Regions from separate parts of the Acetobacterium sp. UBA5834 genome, predicted to be linked through region 2. Evidence: riboswitches for the same ligand, from Rfam matches in the RefSeq annotation. Region 2 holds a riboswitch; the other holds the start of a gene.
The links. A riboswitch is a leader RNA that binds a small molecule or an ion and turns the genes downstream of it on or off. The one in region 2 is predicted to bind glycine.
Positions count from the first base shown of each region.

Region 1: it holds a riboswitch for glycine, as region 2 does, so the genes downstream of both, gcvH (glycine cleavage system protein GcvH) here and B3F51_RS06960 (alanine/glycine:cation symporter family protein) in region 2, are expected to answer to the same signal.

Region 1 is NZ_DJGY01000054.1:60,445-68,383, reverse strand. Features, by position in the region: gene gcvT (glycine cleavage system aminomethyltransferase GcvT) at 1-1,334, opposite strand, end outside; gene gcvH (glycine cleavage system protein GcvH) at 1,355-1,732, opposite strand; glycine riboswitch at 1,800-1,866, opposite strand; glycine riboswitch at 1,870-1,975, opposite strand; gene B3F51_RS10875 (YDG domain-containing protein) at 2,278-6,651, shown strand; gene B3F51_RS10870 (sensor histidine kinase) at 6,968-7,939, opposite strand, start outside.
Region 2 is NZ_DJGY01000032.1:21,429-29,367, reverse strand. Features, by position in the region: gene B3F51_RS07020 (ABC transporter permease) at 1-600, shown strand, start outside; tRNA gene B3F51_RS07015 (tRNA-Gly) at 722-795, shown strand; tRNA gene B3F51_RS07010 (tRNA-Arg) at 815-891, shown strand; tRNA gene B3F51_RS07005 (tRNA-His) at 917-993, shown strand; tRNA gene B3F51_RS07000 (tRNA-Gln) at 1,019-1,095, shown strand; tRNA gene B3F51_RS06995 (tRNA-Lys) at 1,181-1,256, shown strand; gene B3F51_RS06990 (alpha/beta fold hydrolase) at 1,392-2,132, shown strand; gene msrA (peptide-methionine (S)-S-oxide reductase MsrA) at 2,134-2,676, shown strand; gene B3F51_RS06980 (YccF domain-containing protein) at 2,696-3,064, shown strand; gene B3F51_RS06975 (methionine ABC transporter ATP-binding protein) at 3,427-4,368, shown strand; gene B3F51_RS06970 (methionine ABC transporter permease) at 4,358-5,017, shown strand; gene B3F51_RS06965 (MetQ/NlpA family ABC transporter substrate-binding protein) at 5,127-5,939, shown strand; glycine riboswitch at 6,072-6,189, shown strand; gene B3F51_RS06960 (alanine/glycine:cation symporter family protein) at 6,234-7,649, shown strand; gene B3F51_RS06955 (hypothetical protein) at 7,710-7,939, opposite strand, start outside.

The DNA of each region.
Region 1 (7,939 bases), on a different contig from region 2:
ATGGTTTCATACTGCCGGTGATGGGTATTGTCAAGGCTCTTCTTTAGCAGATTGAGGGCTTTGCCGGGATAATTAGCGGCGCTTTCAAACTGTCTTGTTACCTCCACGCCATAAAGAATCGGGCGGGCATACGGGGGCGCATCACTTTTTAAATGATAGGGCACAATCACCGCCGCAACCCGTTTGTTGCGGATTTCGACCTCCACCGGATCGTTGATCTCGACATCGCCATCAAGCAGCGCCAGACCAATCCCACGCATCGCTTTTTCATCGGTTATCTTGCTATCCAGTCCATAGCCTTCGGCTTTTAAATAGGGTACCATGGTGGCACTGGTGATCACGCCGACTTCCCTGCCATCTTTAAAAACCTTGCATCCGGCCCGGGCTACACCTTTGCCGGTAATCGCCAACGATCTGACAATTCTGGGCAGTTTGGATAAATCGCTAAAATCCCGTTCCATGATGGCCTTAAAGCCGCAATACTGTTCCCGAAGTGGTGCCCGCCCCAGATAATTGCCCTTATCCGCGGCAAAGCTGACAGCAAATTTAGCCAGTGGACAGGAGAAAATCGGAATCTCCTGACCCTCGTTATCCAGTCCCAGTTCGTGTCCATATAGCGGCAGACCGGCTTCCAGTCTTAATGTATCCCGGGCCCCCAGACCGACGGCCATGGCACCCAATCCCAGCAGCTTTTCCCAGATTTCCGGGCTTTGCTCCGCCTTGGCAAACAGTTCAAAACCCAGGGGTTCTCCCGTGTAGCCAGTTCGTGCAATCAGGAGGGGGGCCCCGTGATAATTAAGAATTCCCAATGCATTCTTAAGGGGTTCGGTCAAAAATTCGCTTCCGGTCAATTTTTTCAAAATATTCTTGGCTTCCGGGCCTTGCAGTGAAATCATCGCCAGCTCAGCGGATTGATCGGTTATTTGGGCATCAAAGGCTTTGATTTCATTATTCAGATGCTGCCAATCTTTGTCGGCGTTGGCCGCATTCACTACCAGCAGGTAGCGATCTTCATAAAAGCGGTAAAGGTAGGCGTCATCAATGGCGCCGCCGTTTTTGTTGGGAATCATCGTATACTGAGCCTGAAGCAGATCCAGCGCAAAAACATTGTTGGTCAGGACATACTGTAAAAAAGCGGTGGCCTCTTTTCCGGTGATGATGAAGCGGGCCATATGTGAAACATCAAAGATGCCCGCTTTAATCCGGGTATGGAAATGCTCATCAACAATGCCATGGGGATACTGAATTGGCATCTCCCAGCCCCCAAAATCTACCAAGGTGGCTCCGGCTTTGACATGATTGTCATATAATACGGTGCGTTTTAAATCTCCCATTTGCTGATCTCGCACGCTTTCTATTCCTGACAAAACGCTTCGTACTCGGTTGCGTCCATCAAGTCATCAACTTCTGTGGGATCATCCATTTCAACACAAATCAACCAGTTTTCAAAGGCATCGGTATTAATCAGCTCTGGCTCATCATTCAGCGCTTCGTTAATTTTCTCGACCGTTCCGGCCACCGGCAAATAAATATCGGAAGCCGCCTTAACCGATTCGACCACCCCAAAGGTTTGATCCTTATCGATATGATCACCCACTTCCGGCAATTCAACAAAAACAATGTCCCCCAGGGAATGTTGGGCGTAATCGGTAATCCCTATGGTGGCCTGATTGCCTTCTACCTTAACCCACTCATGATCCTTTGAATACTTCAACCCTGCAACAATTCTCATTTTTTTAATCCTCCATTTTTCTAATTTTAACAAAAAAACAAAAAAAGCAGAAAGCTAATGCCTTCTGCTCTGTTATTGACCTGAGAGATTCCTACTATAAAGTTGCCCCTTCGGTGCGTCTTCGCTTTCCAGAGAGATGTCCAGATACGGTCCTCTTTACCTGAGATCATCGCCGATATTATGGCTAATACCAGCTTATTCCTTCGGTGCTGCACACTCTGCAGTCTCTCCCGTATCCATCATTCATCATACCATCGTTTAATTGTATTTTTGAGCCTGATCTATTTATCAAGTTGTTGTGAGTATACACCGCTGACCCGGTAATTGTCAACCACTGAAACCATATTATTTCAAACGGTGGCCATTTTTATTACAATTATCCTTTGCCCGAATAGTCGCCCACTTTCGCGAAACGGCTGTTTTCTTCGTGAATTGTTGTGAGTATAGACTTTAATATCTGTTAGAATAAACTAGCTTTAAATGTAGAATTCAAGTGATGATGCGATCGTCACTCAATTTAGCATAACCCTGTAAGGAGAACATTCATGAAAAAAACACTACTTATCCTGCTTTTATTTGCCCTCTTCATCCCAATTCAACCCGCCCTCGCCGAGACAGAAATCGTCCCGGTCTTATCCCGCGGCCACATTGAAAACTTAGGTGATTATCCTGCCGACCACACCTGGATCGAAAGTCCGGAGATAATTGGCACCGTTGGCCAGAGTAAACGTATCGAAGGCTTCGAATTAAAACCCGATGCGGACGTGGCCTCGGAGATTGAACTACGTTACAACGTCCATGTTCAAAACATCGGCTGGCTCTATGATGAAAATGATCCCAGCACTTGGGCCAAAAACGGCGACTATGCCGGCACCCGCGGCAAGGGACTGCGCATTGAAGCGATCAAAATTGTTCTGCTTGACACCACCGGCAAACAGGTATCCGGTTATCATGTCCGTTACCGCGGTCATGTCCAGAATATTGGCGATTTGCCAGCCGCTTCGGAAAAATGGTTCCTTGATGGTGAACAGCTTGGTACCGTGGGCAGCTCGCTTCGCCTTGAAGCGTTAAAACTGGAAATTGTCAAGGATGCCACGACTGGCACCGATTTAAGTGCCTACACTGCCCTGATAAAACAAATTGAAAGTTTAAACGAATCCGACTTTAGCAAAACTTCCTGGAATAATCTGCAATCCGTTGTTTCTCAAAACAAGATTGATAAGCAAAGCAGTTCTACTGAAATCGCCACCGCCATTGCAACTATCCAAAAGGCGATGAACCAGCTTGAAGATTTGACCCAATCAACCATTTACAGTAAAGCCGGTAGCTATGGACCAAGTAGCGGAAGCGAATCGATCAATCAGGATGTAATTGTCACCACCGGTGATGTGACGCTTCAGAACTTAACAATTGATGGCAATCTGATCATTGATGAGGCCGTAGGCAACGGTAACGTGACCTTGAACAATGTCACTGTTTCCGGTGAGCTGCGGGTTCGTGGCGGCGGCCAGAACAGTATTCACATTAACGGTGGCGACTATTCAAAAATTCTGATTGAACAGGCTCCTGACGGCGGTGTCCGGATTGTTGCCACCGGCCTTGACGGAGTGCCAGTTATCCTAAGCGAAAACGCTGCTGGCGAAACCCTGATTCTTGAAGGCGAATTCGATTCAGTCACAGTCAATGCTCCCAATGCGGTGATTAAAACCCAGGGGCAGACCAGCATTAAAACCCTGGATGTCGGCGAAGACGGCCAAAATACCGCCATTGAACTTGGTAGTACCACCTCCGTAACAAGCCTGGCCTTGTCAGCCCCCACTAATATCACTGGTAGCGGTAAGATCAGCAAAGCCGATATTTCTTCAGACAATGTCAGCTTTGAAAAGGCTCCCGATAATTATACGGTTGACCCCGAGGTAGTGGTGCCACCTGTAATCCCCACCCCAGAACCAACACCTCAGCCGCAACCCGGGGGCAGCGGTGGTGATAACGGCGGTGGCGGTTATACCCCACCGAGCAAAATCAGTCTGAGTGTGACCACTGTCCCAACTGTCAGCCCATCTAAAACCTACGATGGTACTACCGCCACCGATGTAACCAATCAGCTACTCGACAGTGCAGCCATCACTGGAATTGCGATCGGTGATACCGTAACCGTTACCGCCACGGCTACCTATGACAATAAAAACGTCGGCAGCAATAAGGATATCACCATCACCTACAATCTATCCGGAGCTGCTGCCAGCAAGTACAATCCCCCGGCGACCACGACAATCAAGGGCGAGATTCTAACAAAACCCCTGAGCCTCCCGACAACACCGATCTCAAAAGAGTATGACGGAACAACGATGCTTGACACCGTGATTACCGAAGACATAGGCCAGCTGGCCGCCGATAATCTCACGATCTCCCGAACGGCCACCTATTTAGACAACAACGTAGGAGCCAATAAAACGGTAAACTGTTTCTACACCCTGTCGGGAAACGATGCCGAAAATTACAGCGCCCCGGCCGACCACTCGGGTACCGGAACCATTACCAAAAGAACCCTGACGGTCTCTTGCACCAGCCTGAATATCAATAAAACCAAAACCTATGATGGCAGCACTGACGTGTTTAATGGCAAGGGCAAAATTCAAGCTGGCAATAACGTGATCAGCGTGGCAACCGGTGTGGCAGCCGACCCCACTATTATCGTCACGGCCACCGCTGCTTATGATAATCAAAACGCCGGCGACAACCGAACCATTACGATTAGCTATTCAATTGACAGCACCTCTGCCAACAATCGCTATCAGGTCCCAGCGACAGAAACCATCAGTGGGGCTAACATTACCGCACGGTCATTGACAATAGCAGCTCCCACTCCGGTGGCCAAAGCCTACGACGGCACCGCCAATGTCTTTACAGAGGTCAATAATACGGGTATTATTTATAATACGTCCGTCCCAGCCGGCAATATTGCCGACACGGATTCTGGCAAGGTGACAGTCACCGCCACCGCCACCTATGATACCGGCAAGGATGTTGGCCCCGCTAAGCCAATAACCATCCGCTACACCCTTTCTGGGGATGCTGCCGGGAATTATCAGCCACTGCCCGATGATCACAGCAAAACCGCTGCCATTACCCCACTGACGCTAAATACCGGAACCGTGTCAGAAAAAACAAAAGAATATGACGGTACCAGCACCGCTAAACTGAATGTAAATGTCAGCTGCAGCGATAACAACGGTCTATTTGCCTCTGAAGCAGGCAAAACACTTTTATCCAAAGTAGACTCAAAATACTATACCGACAGCGCTTGTCAAACTGAAACCAGTAAGCCCTCAGATGCAGCTAATCTTTACATCAAGTACACCATTACTCTGGAAGGCACTTCAGCCAGCAATTATGTTTTTGCTGATAACCAATCCAGCTTAACCGGCACGACAAATGGCGGCAGCATTACCAAGAAGAAACTATCGGTTACCGCTGAAGCGATGGGGCTACAAACCGAGAAAGACTATGATGGCAACGTCAGTGCCAGCTCTACTCTCACCACCATCACGGGCGGTACTGGCATGACCGGGATTATCGGCAACGAGCAGGTCACCGCGACGGCTTCAAGCCATTATGATAGCGCCGATGCCGGTAACCGTACTATCACTACCAGCTTTTCGCTTTCCGGCCCTGATGCCGGCAATTACCTGATCGATCCCCTGATCAGTAGCGGTAAGATCAATCCGATTCAGCTAAATTATACCGGGGCCTTGCCTGATAATATTTCGAGTTACGCATCTAAAACTTACGACAGCACTCAAACAGTAAAACTCAATGGCGTTTATATTCAAGATCAGGATGTCACATCTGACGTTAACGGCATCCTTTCAGGTGAAACAGCCAAAGTCACCGCGACTGCCACCTTTAATGATAAAAATGCCGGCCCCAATAAGCCGGTCACGATAACCTATACGGTTAATTCCACCAATTATCTGGCCCCGCCCGCCAATACTGGTACAATCACGACCAGTATCGACAAAAGGATGTTATCTTACGACGACAGCCTCCAGCTGGAAACCCTTAAAAAATGGGATGGCAAGACTTCGGCCATAGTCATCGATGCGAAAATCAGCCCCGCCACCGACTCATATTCCGGGATTGTTGCAGGTGATACCGTGTCGCTAGCTGCCTGTAGCGGGGAATACTATTCTGGAAATGCACCAACTTCAGCCGTCACACCGGATGATAGTTGGTACGAGATCCGCTTAACCCCCACCCTGAGCGGGACTGATGCCGGTAATTATCAGATGGAAACAAAAACTGCAACTGGCAAGATTCTACCGAAAAGCGGCTTGGTTACCGCTAGTTTCAGTGATAGTAGCTGGTCTTCATGGGGTAAAACTTGGGGCGATTACCAAACCCTGACCATGCCAGACGGGATGAAACTCTTTATGTGTACATACAGCACTGACGGTATTGGAACCTTCTACGGACTTGGCTCCGATGGAAAAATTTATACCGCTACGACTGCTGTAGATGCAACTGCCATTAAAGACTTTAGCCTACTTAACACAACTAATTATGATGGTGCAAATATTTTATCAGGCTACCAGGTCTTTGGCCTTGATGCGGATGGCACGCCATTGGCGGTCGGTTCTGATGGAATGATTTATTTTTGGTCTAATCAAGAATGGGCACCTGAGAGCCAATCGAAGGTAACCCTTCAAGGCAGTGGAGCACCGATCAACCCTACCTATTATAAAGATAATGACAGTAAAGAATACCTGATCTATCAGGACAGTTCCGGCAACCTCTACAAAAGTCTTTTTGGCGGTTCGGGAGCTACTAGTATTTGTACCGCTCCGAAGCCGTTGTCCACTTTTACCAGTGAGTTGATCGATTACAATGGCTCTACTATCGTCCTGTTCGCCTACTAAATCCAGCAATCAGATTCAAGAGATTCAATTGTAAGCGTCAATTGTATCCCACATACCCAAACAGAATAGAATCTGCTAAAATCACCTCAGTATAAAGCTGAAGGTGATTTTTATGTTAAACAGTGAAAAAGAGATAAATCATAAAAAATGGGTTGGGAGTATAGAAGCCTAGGAGCGCAGCGGATTAGAGCAGAAAAAAATTGTGTGAAGTAAATCAGGTTAATTATCATAACTTCCAGTACTGGAGACAGCGTCCGAAAAAGAAAAGCGCCCTTTAGGAAGGTGTCTTGCCATCTGGGCCAATGTTTTGGATTAACTATTGCCGACACTGTTTAGAAGAGACAACAATTTTTACACAGGCACCTTGTGGGGTGTTTTCTAAGAACAACTGTCCTGAATGTTTTTGTGCCACTTTTTCGGCAATAGAAAGACCAATTCCATAATTTCGACTACCTGTCCGGCTTGTATCCTGTTGCCAGAACATTTCCTTTGCATGGTGTATCGCTGTTTTTGAAAAGCCAGGCCCTTGATCCTGAACGCTAAATAATGTTTCCTGTTCATTTTGGCATGCAGAAATAGTAATATATCCTCCGGTTTTAGTAAAGCGTATCGCATTTTCGACAATGTTGATCAGCGCGCGGGCCAGCATGGAAGGGTAAACCATTATTGGGCATAAATTCTCGCTATACACATACTCGAGCGATATTGACTTATCTTTAGCCAGTGGAGATAGAATCGCGTTAAGTTCGCCCAACATTGGGACAATAGCAGTCGTCTCCATTACTTCATTATCCATATCAATAATCGAGACCTGCTGCAAAGCACCCACATACTGCTGTACCCGCATTCCTGCGCTAAATATAGAGTTGACCAGCGCAGCCTGTTTCTCTTCCAAAAGATCTTCCAAAAGTAATTCGGCGTTACCATTGATTACTGTCAACGGTGTCTTTATGTCATGGGCAAGGGCGGCAATTTCTTGTTTGCGTTGTTGTTCCGATTCCCATTGTCTGATAAGCGTATCTTTCAGAATGCTCCGCATATCGTCCATTGATTGCAGCGCGTGGTTAAATTCATTTATGCCCACAGATGTGGTGATTGGTGTATCCAGGTCTTGCTGTGCGATTTGTTTGCTGGCATTTTCTACCAAGGCTAACTTATTACCCAGCTTTCGACCCATGCTACGAACAAATAGCAGGAAAAATAAGACCGATGCCATAACTGCCAAAAACAACATGATCAGTTCCGCATTGGGCAAAACGTTTTGCAATGTTGGATTGGTAAAGCTAGC
Region 2 (7,939 bases):
CTCAATTTTCTGGTTCCCGGTTTAGCGACGATGGGAGCAATTTTTGCGGCCTTTCAAAATCCCGCTTTTTCAATGATCTCACAGAAATTTCAAAACACCATTCAGGATCTAAACAGCTATCCCATCTCACTGGCAGAAAAAATTCTGGCTTTTGTCTTTGGTGGAATGTTTCGCGGGGTGCTGGTGGGGATCCTGACTTATGTGGCGACGATATTTTTCGTGGGCTATGAAGTTGCATATCCAATCTTTTTTGTTCTCTCACTGACGGCAACGTCCTTTGTGTTTGCTTCGGTGGGTTTAATTGCCGGTCTTGTTTTAGATAATTTTGAAAAGATGAATTTTGCTTTGGCAATTATTATCACGCCACTTACCTATTTAGGAGGGGTCTTTTTTGAGGTTTCCAAACTACCGGGATTTCTGGCCAATCTAATCTATCTCAACCCGATCTTTCCGCTGGTTAATGTTTCCCGATACGCCTATATCGGCGTCTGTGAGGGTAATATCGTGATGCATGTTCTTTTGACAATGGGATTGCTGATCAGTTCATTTTTAATTGCGGCCTATATCTTCAAAAAAGGTGTTGGAATTAAAATCGTCTAAGCCTTGTTGCGGTTCAGACTGACCTGGTTTTGAGAGCCCATAAAAAGAAAAAATAATTAAAAAAGAGTTGACAACACTGCCTATTTCAAGTATACTAACACTTGTCTCTAAGAGAGGCAATGCGGGTGTAGCTCAGTGGTAGAGCCCTGGCCTTCCAAGCCAGTCGCGAGGGTTCGATTCCCTTCACCCGCTCCATTTTTGCGAAAAGGATTGAGCGCCTGTAGCTCAGTAGGATAGAGCAACGGCCTTCTAAGCCGTGTGCCAGGGGTTCGAATCCCTTCAGGCGCACCATTTTTTAGTTTGTTTTTATATCGTGGTGGGTATAGTTCAATCGGTTAGAGCGCCAGATTGTGGTTCTGGATGTTGTGGGTTCGAGTCCCATTATCCACCCCATTTTTTATATCGTTATTATTTTTATAGGGGTATAGCCAAGTTGGTAAGGCACCAGATTTTGATTCTGGCATTTCGTAGGTTCGAGTCCTGCTACCCCTGCCATTTTTATTAAGCAGAGAAAAGAAAAACAGCATCTGACCCATTAACTCAGTCGTTTGAAGACAAATAAATATTAATTAATCTATCTGACCCATTAGCTCAGTTGGTAGAGCATCTGACTTTTAATCAGGGTGTCGGGCGTTCAAGTCGCCCATGGGTCACCATTTAAAAAACAGAACCGCAGCGATTGCGGTTTTTTTATTTTTTGAAAAATTAAAATGACGAAATGGTTGTTTTATAATGGGTTGGGGTATAAAAGTGAGATCAGAAGCAACAGCCAACATCACTAAGGAGCAGCGATGAAAGAAAGAAAAACCGCAAAAAAAATTGTAAAAATACTTGGAATCGTATTGGTAGCTTTGGTTATTGGGATATTGACGTATTTGGGGGATTACTATCATGCCGATCAAACGGCTCATGATGCCCTGATTTCAAGTGATCAGGTGAATGTTCGAGAGGAAGGTAATCTGACGATATTTATGCCAACAGCAGGTCAGGATGAAACAGGCTTTATTTTTTATCCCGGCGGTAAGGTGGAAGACATCGCCTATGCTCCGTTAGTAAGGGCACTAGCAGAACAAGGCTATCCGGCAGTGATTGTCGGCATGCCCTTTAATCTGGCGGTGTTTAATATAAATGGAGCTGATGCGGTAATGGAAACCATACCGGAAATTGAGAATTGGGTGATGGTTGGGCACTCCCTGGGTGGGGCGATGGCCTCGGACTATCTGGCTGAACATGAAGATCAGGTATCCGGGTTGGTGCTCTTAGGTGCATATCCCAATGAATCGCTGACTCAAAGCAGTCATCCGGTACTAAGTCTCTATGGCAGTGCCGATCAGATTATTGATCAGCAGGGTCTGGCTAAAGGCCGGGATAAGATGCCGCGGGAAGCCAGCTATTATGAAATTGCTGGGGGCAATCACAGTGGCTTTGGCAATTATGGATTGCAGGCTGGCGATGGTACAGCATCGATCACCCAGGCTGAACAGCAAGTGATCACGGTCGAAAAAATTATGGAAATCTGGAAAGGAAACTGATATGATAAGAGAAAATTTGAATAATAATGTCAGAGAAATCACCTTGGCTGGCGGCTGTTTCTGGGGAACGGAAATGTATTTTAAAGCCATTAGGGGAGTCATCAAAACCGAGGTCGGTTATGCCAATGGCAAAACCCAAAATCCCACCTACGAGGATGTCTGTCATCACAACACCGGGCATGCTGAGGTAGTTAAGGTCACCTATGACAATCAGGTGATCAGCCTACCATTTTTGTTGAGTATGTATTTTGAAGTCATCGATCCGGTTGCCGTGAATCGTCAGGGGAACGATGTGGGAATTCAGTATCGTACGGGTATTTATTATTCGGATCCTGCCGATGAAGCGGTGATCTTAGCGTCGGTTCAGGCATTAAGGATGGAATATGGGGTGCCGCTGGCCATCGAAGTGCTGCCGCTGGAGAACTATAGCGCAGCAGAAGGCTATCACCAGGAGTATCTAATAAAGAATCCCGGCGGGTATTGTCATATTGGCAATCGTGAGTTTAAAAAGGCTGCAGTCGCTCGGGATCCATCCATAAAATAAAAAATGAAAAGAGACTAGTATGAGTATTATTGGGAATATTATCTGGATTATTTTTGGGGGCCTGATTATGGCAATTGGTTGGTTTTTAGCCGGAATTCTTTGCTGCATCACGATTATTGGGATTCCTCTGGGGTTGCAAGCCTTTAAAATGGCGCAGTTGGTATTCTGGCCATTTGGAAAAACGGTCGATTATTCACAGATGGGAACGGGTTCGGTGATCCTGAATATTTTATGGATATTGATTTTTGGTTGGGGGCTGGCAGCGGCATCGGCGATTCTGGGGATTATCTATTGCATTACCTTAATTGGAATCCCGTTTGGTCTGCAATGGTTTAAGTTTGCCAAACTGGCATTGTTTCCCTTTGGCGCACAAATTACCGATATTTAAGGTAGGGATTGCGCTATTTGGCTTGACAAGAAAATCAAATCGAGACTATAATAAACGGTGGGTGTGTTTTAACCCACTGTTTTTAATAGGACTTATGTCATTGTGAAGATCGGCAACGGCAATGTGTATTAGACAAAATGATTGATGGGATTACTGTCAGATAGTGGCGGACAGTTTGAAACGTTGTCAAATAGCTAAACAAAGCGGGAATGCCTGATTGGTGTTAAGTTCATTAAAACAATAAATTTATTGAGTGTAGGAGGGTAAGGAACATCGAAACAGAAAAGACGTCTCTGAAACCCATCATTGAAATAAAGGATCTGGGGAAAACCTTTCGTCCCAAAAGTGGCGAAGTAAAGGCTTTGGATGGTATCAATCTAAGCATTAACCAGGGCGATATTTATGGGATTATTGGTATGAGTGGGGCTGGCAAAAGCACCCTGGTTCGTTGTATCAATCTTCTTGAAAAGCCCACCAGTGGTAGCGTTTTCATTGATGGACAGGATATTTCGAAAATAACTGAAAAAGAACTAAGAACGGTGCGTTATTCAGTGGGCATGATTTTTCAGCAATTTAATTTGCTGATGCAACGCACTGCCGAGAAAAACATTCTTTTTCCCCTGGAAATTGCCGGAGTGGATAAAGAAACGGCAAAAAAAAGAGCGGCTGAATTGTTAGAACTGGTGGGCCTGCCCGATAAAGCCAAGGCCTATCCGGCGCAGTTGTCCGGAGGTCAAAAGCAACGGATTGCCATCGCCCGGGCGTTGGCCAATAATCCCAAAATTTTGCTGTGTGATGAGGCCACCTCGGCTCTGGATCCCTCGACCACCAATTCAATTCTTAAGCTGTTAAAAGAAATTAATCATAAATTGGGGATCACGATTGTGATCATCACCCATGAAATGAGTGTGGTGGAGCAGATCTGTAGCCATGTGGCGATCATCGATAAAAGTCAGATTGCCGAAGATGGCGAAGTTGAAGACATTTTCCGGAATCCGAAAACCGATATTGCAAAAAAAATGATTTTTTCCGAGGGCGATCAGGGTTCGGTAGTAATGGGTAAGAACACCTATCGGGTCGTATTTGACGAAAAATCATCCAGTGACTCGGTGATGGCAAAAATGGTTCTGGAAACAAAATGCCTGGTGAATATTCTCCATGCTGATATGAAAAATATCGATGGCTTCGCTTTTGGACAAATGGTTATTCAATTGCCTGAGGATGAGCTGAGTGCGGCCCGGGCCATTAATTATCTGCGTTCACATCAAATTACTGTTGAGGAGGTGAGCGCTCATGTGGGATAGTTCAATGACTGGCCTCATTGCTCAGGGAACGTTGGAAACCCTCTATATGACCTTGGCCTCAACACTCTTGGCCTATCTAATCGGATTACCCATGGGTGTTTTGCTGGTCACCAGCGATTCCGAGGGGATTGTGCCGATGAAGGTAGTCAACCAGGTGCTTAATATTGTTGTTAATATTACTCGATCGATTCCGTTTTTGATTTTACTGATAGCGGTGATTCCCCTGACTCGGATGATCACCGGAACCACTATCGGATCTACGGCTACGATTGTCCCGCTGGTGATTGCCGCAGCTCCGTTTATTGCCCGGCTAGTGGAGTCGTCCATTAAAGAGGTGGATTATGGCATTATTGAGGCCTCTTTGTCAATGGGGGCCAGCCCGATACAAGTGGTGACCAAGGTGATGATCCCCGAAGCAAAACCTTCCTTGATTATTGGGGCGGCGATTGCTACGACCACTATTTTAGGCTATTCAGCGATGGCTGGGATTGTTGGTGGCGGCGGTCTGGGGGACATCGCCATTCGTTTTGGTTACTATCGCTATGAAACCGGGATGATGGTGATTACCGTGGTGCTGCTGGTTTTAATTGTTCAGCTGTTCCAGGAAGTGGGGATGAAAATTGCCCAGAAACAGGATCGCCGAAAATAACGCGTTCGATGATCAGCAGCTGATTATGGTTGACAGCGGAGGAACTTCGTGCTATATTACATATTAATCAACTAGGGATTATATGAAAAGAAATGAAAAGGAGAAGATCATGAAGAAATTAGGTTCAGTATTATTAATTAGTGTTCTTGGTTTGGCCCTATTTACCGGCTGTTCAGCAAAGGGAACAGATGAAAAAACCATCGTTGTTGGGGCCAGTCCAGCACCCCATGCAGAAATTCTGGCGATTGCCAGCGACGTGTTAAAAGAAGATGGGTATACTCTTGAAATCAAAGAATTTACCGATTATGTCCAACCCAATTTAACACTACAGAATAAAGAGTTGGATGCCAACTTTTTCCAACACCTCCCCTACCTGGAAGACTTTAATGTAAAAAACAACACCAAACTGGTGAGTGCAGGCGTGGTTCACTATGAGCCATTGGGTTTATACCCGGGTAAAATTAAGACTCTGGATGCAATTGCCAGCGGTGCGACCATTGCCATTCCCAATGATACCACTAACGAAGCCCGGGCGCTGCTGTTGCTGGAAACCATTGGTTTGATCAAGGTTGATCCCAATGCTGGCCTGGAAGCAACACCAAAAGATGTTATCGAAAACCCGAAAAACATTGTCTTTAAAGAACTGGAAGCAGCACAGCTGGCCCGATCACTGCCAGATGTTGATTTAGCCGTCATTAATGGCAATTACGCCATTGAAGCTGGATTAAACGCCGGTACCGATGCCATTGCCAAAGAAGAAAAAGATTCCCTGGCAGCTCAGACCTATGCAAATATTGTTGCCGTTCGAGCCGGCGATGAAAAAAGTGAAAAAACGTTGGCACTGATGAAAGCACTGCAAAGCGAAAAAGTCATCAGCTTTATCGAAAGCAATTATCAGGGTGCCGTGGTACCAATGTCTTAAGTCAAAATATCCGGGAAGCGTCTCAATTTGAGGCGTTTCTTTTTTTGTTTAAAAACCAGGATGGGATTGATTTTTAAAATAATCTTGCACTCGTTAAATGAATTGTGATATTATTTTAACGCTGTCGTAAAATCGCAGCACTCTGGAGAGTCTCAAAGATGAGCGCCGAAGGTGTACCCCTGGAAAGATCAGTCTGGCAACGACTGAACATTTCAGGCTATCTCTCAGGCAAAAGGACAGAGCAACCCATTGGTGTTGTTCTCCCTCTTCACAATTAAGAGAAGGAGGAACAAAATGTTTCAACAATTTAATGAATTTTTAGTATGGTTTGACGACCTCGTATGGGGTGTGCCATTGATTGTGCTGATTCTGGCGGTGGGGATTTTTTTGACCATCCGCCTGCACGGACTTCAGATCCGCTATTTACCCAAAGCGCTGAAGTACATGGTGAAGAATGAAGAAGGGGGCGAAGGCGAGGTAACCAGTTTTGGAGCCCTGTGTACAGCCCTCTCAGCAACCGTTGGAACCGGAAATATTGTAGGTGTTGCCACTGCGATTGTCGCCGGAGGACCGGGAGCCTTGTTTTGGATGTGGATTGCCGCCTTGTTTGGGATGGCGACCAAATTCGCCGAAGGAGTTCTGGCCATTAAATATCGGGTTATTGAACCGGATGGACATGTCCTGGGCGGACCTTTTTATTATATCGAAAATGGGATGGGCATAAAATGGCGCTGGTTGGCAAAAGTCTTTGCCTTTTTTGGTGCCGGGGTTGGTCTTTTGGGAATTGGAACCTTCACTCAGGTGAATGGGATTGCCAGTGCGGCCAATAATTTTTTTGATCCCAATAATCAATGGACAGTCAACCTTCTAGGCATGGAATATTCCTGGAGTGTGGTGATTACCGGAACCATTGTTACGATTTTTGTGGGACTGGTGGTAATTGGGGGGCTTAAGCGGATTGCCAATGTTTCTCAGATTATTGTCCCCTTTATGATTGTTATTTATGTATTGTGTTGTGCGATTATTTTAATTACTAATGCCGGATTGATACCGGCGGCCATTACTGAAATTGTCGCCAGTGCCTTTGGTTTCCGGGCAGTGGCCGGTGGGGCCTTAGGCGCCGTGCTGGTTGCTATGCAAAAAGGGATTGCTCGGGGGATCTTCTCGAATGAGGCGGGTCTTGGTAGCGCTCCGATTGCCGCTGCTGCAGCAAAAACCAATGAACCGGTGCGGCAGGGGCTGGTTTCGATGACCGGAACCTTTTTAGATACCATCGTGGTTTGTACCATGACGGGATTGGCGATTGTCTTAACTGGATCATGGAACATCGGGCTGGAAGGGGTGGCGGTGACAACCAATGCGTTTCAGGTAGGATTGCCTTTTGCTCCGGAAGTTAGCTCGTTTTTGCTGATGATCTGTCTGGTATTCTTTGCTTTTACCACCATTTTGGGCTGGAATTATTACGGCGAACGTTGTCTGGAATATCTGTCAAATGGAAAAATGAAGGCTGTGTTAACCTATCGCTATTTGTATATTCTGGCGGTCTTTATCGGACCGTTTATGACCGTTTCAGCGGTTTGGACGATTGCAGACATTTTTAATGGGTTGATGGCATTGCCCAATCTGATTGCCTTGATGGCATTAAGTGGGGTGGTTGTTGCCGAAACCCGGGTCTATGTTAAAAAGCTTAAGAACAAAGAAGTGGAATAGTATAACCTAAAAAATGCCCAATGAAAGCGCGCTTTCATTGGGCATTTTAAAATGGGCTTATTAGCGGGTTCTGCCGCCATGATGCATGCCAGTGCCGTCTTGAGGTTGGGTGCCGTCACAGGTGCCATCACCATTGCCGTATTGGTGGGCCGTGCCGTCCTGGGTGCAATTTTCGTTGTCGCAGATGCCGTCGCCATTGGTATCATGGCTGGCTTGACGTTCAATCCGTTGCTGTTCGGTCAAACCATTGCAGGCACCAGTACCAGCGCCGTGGTTTGGAGCTGCCAGAG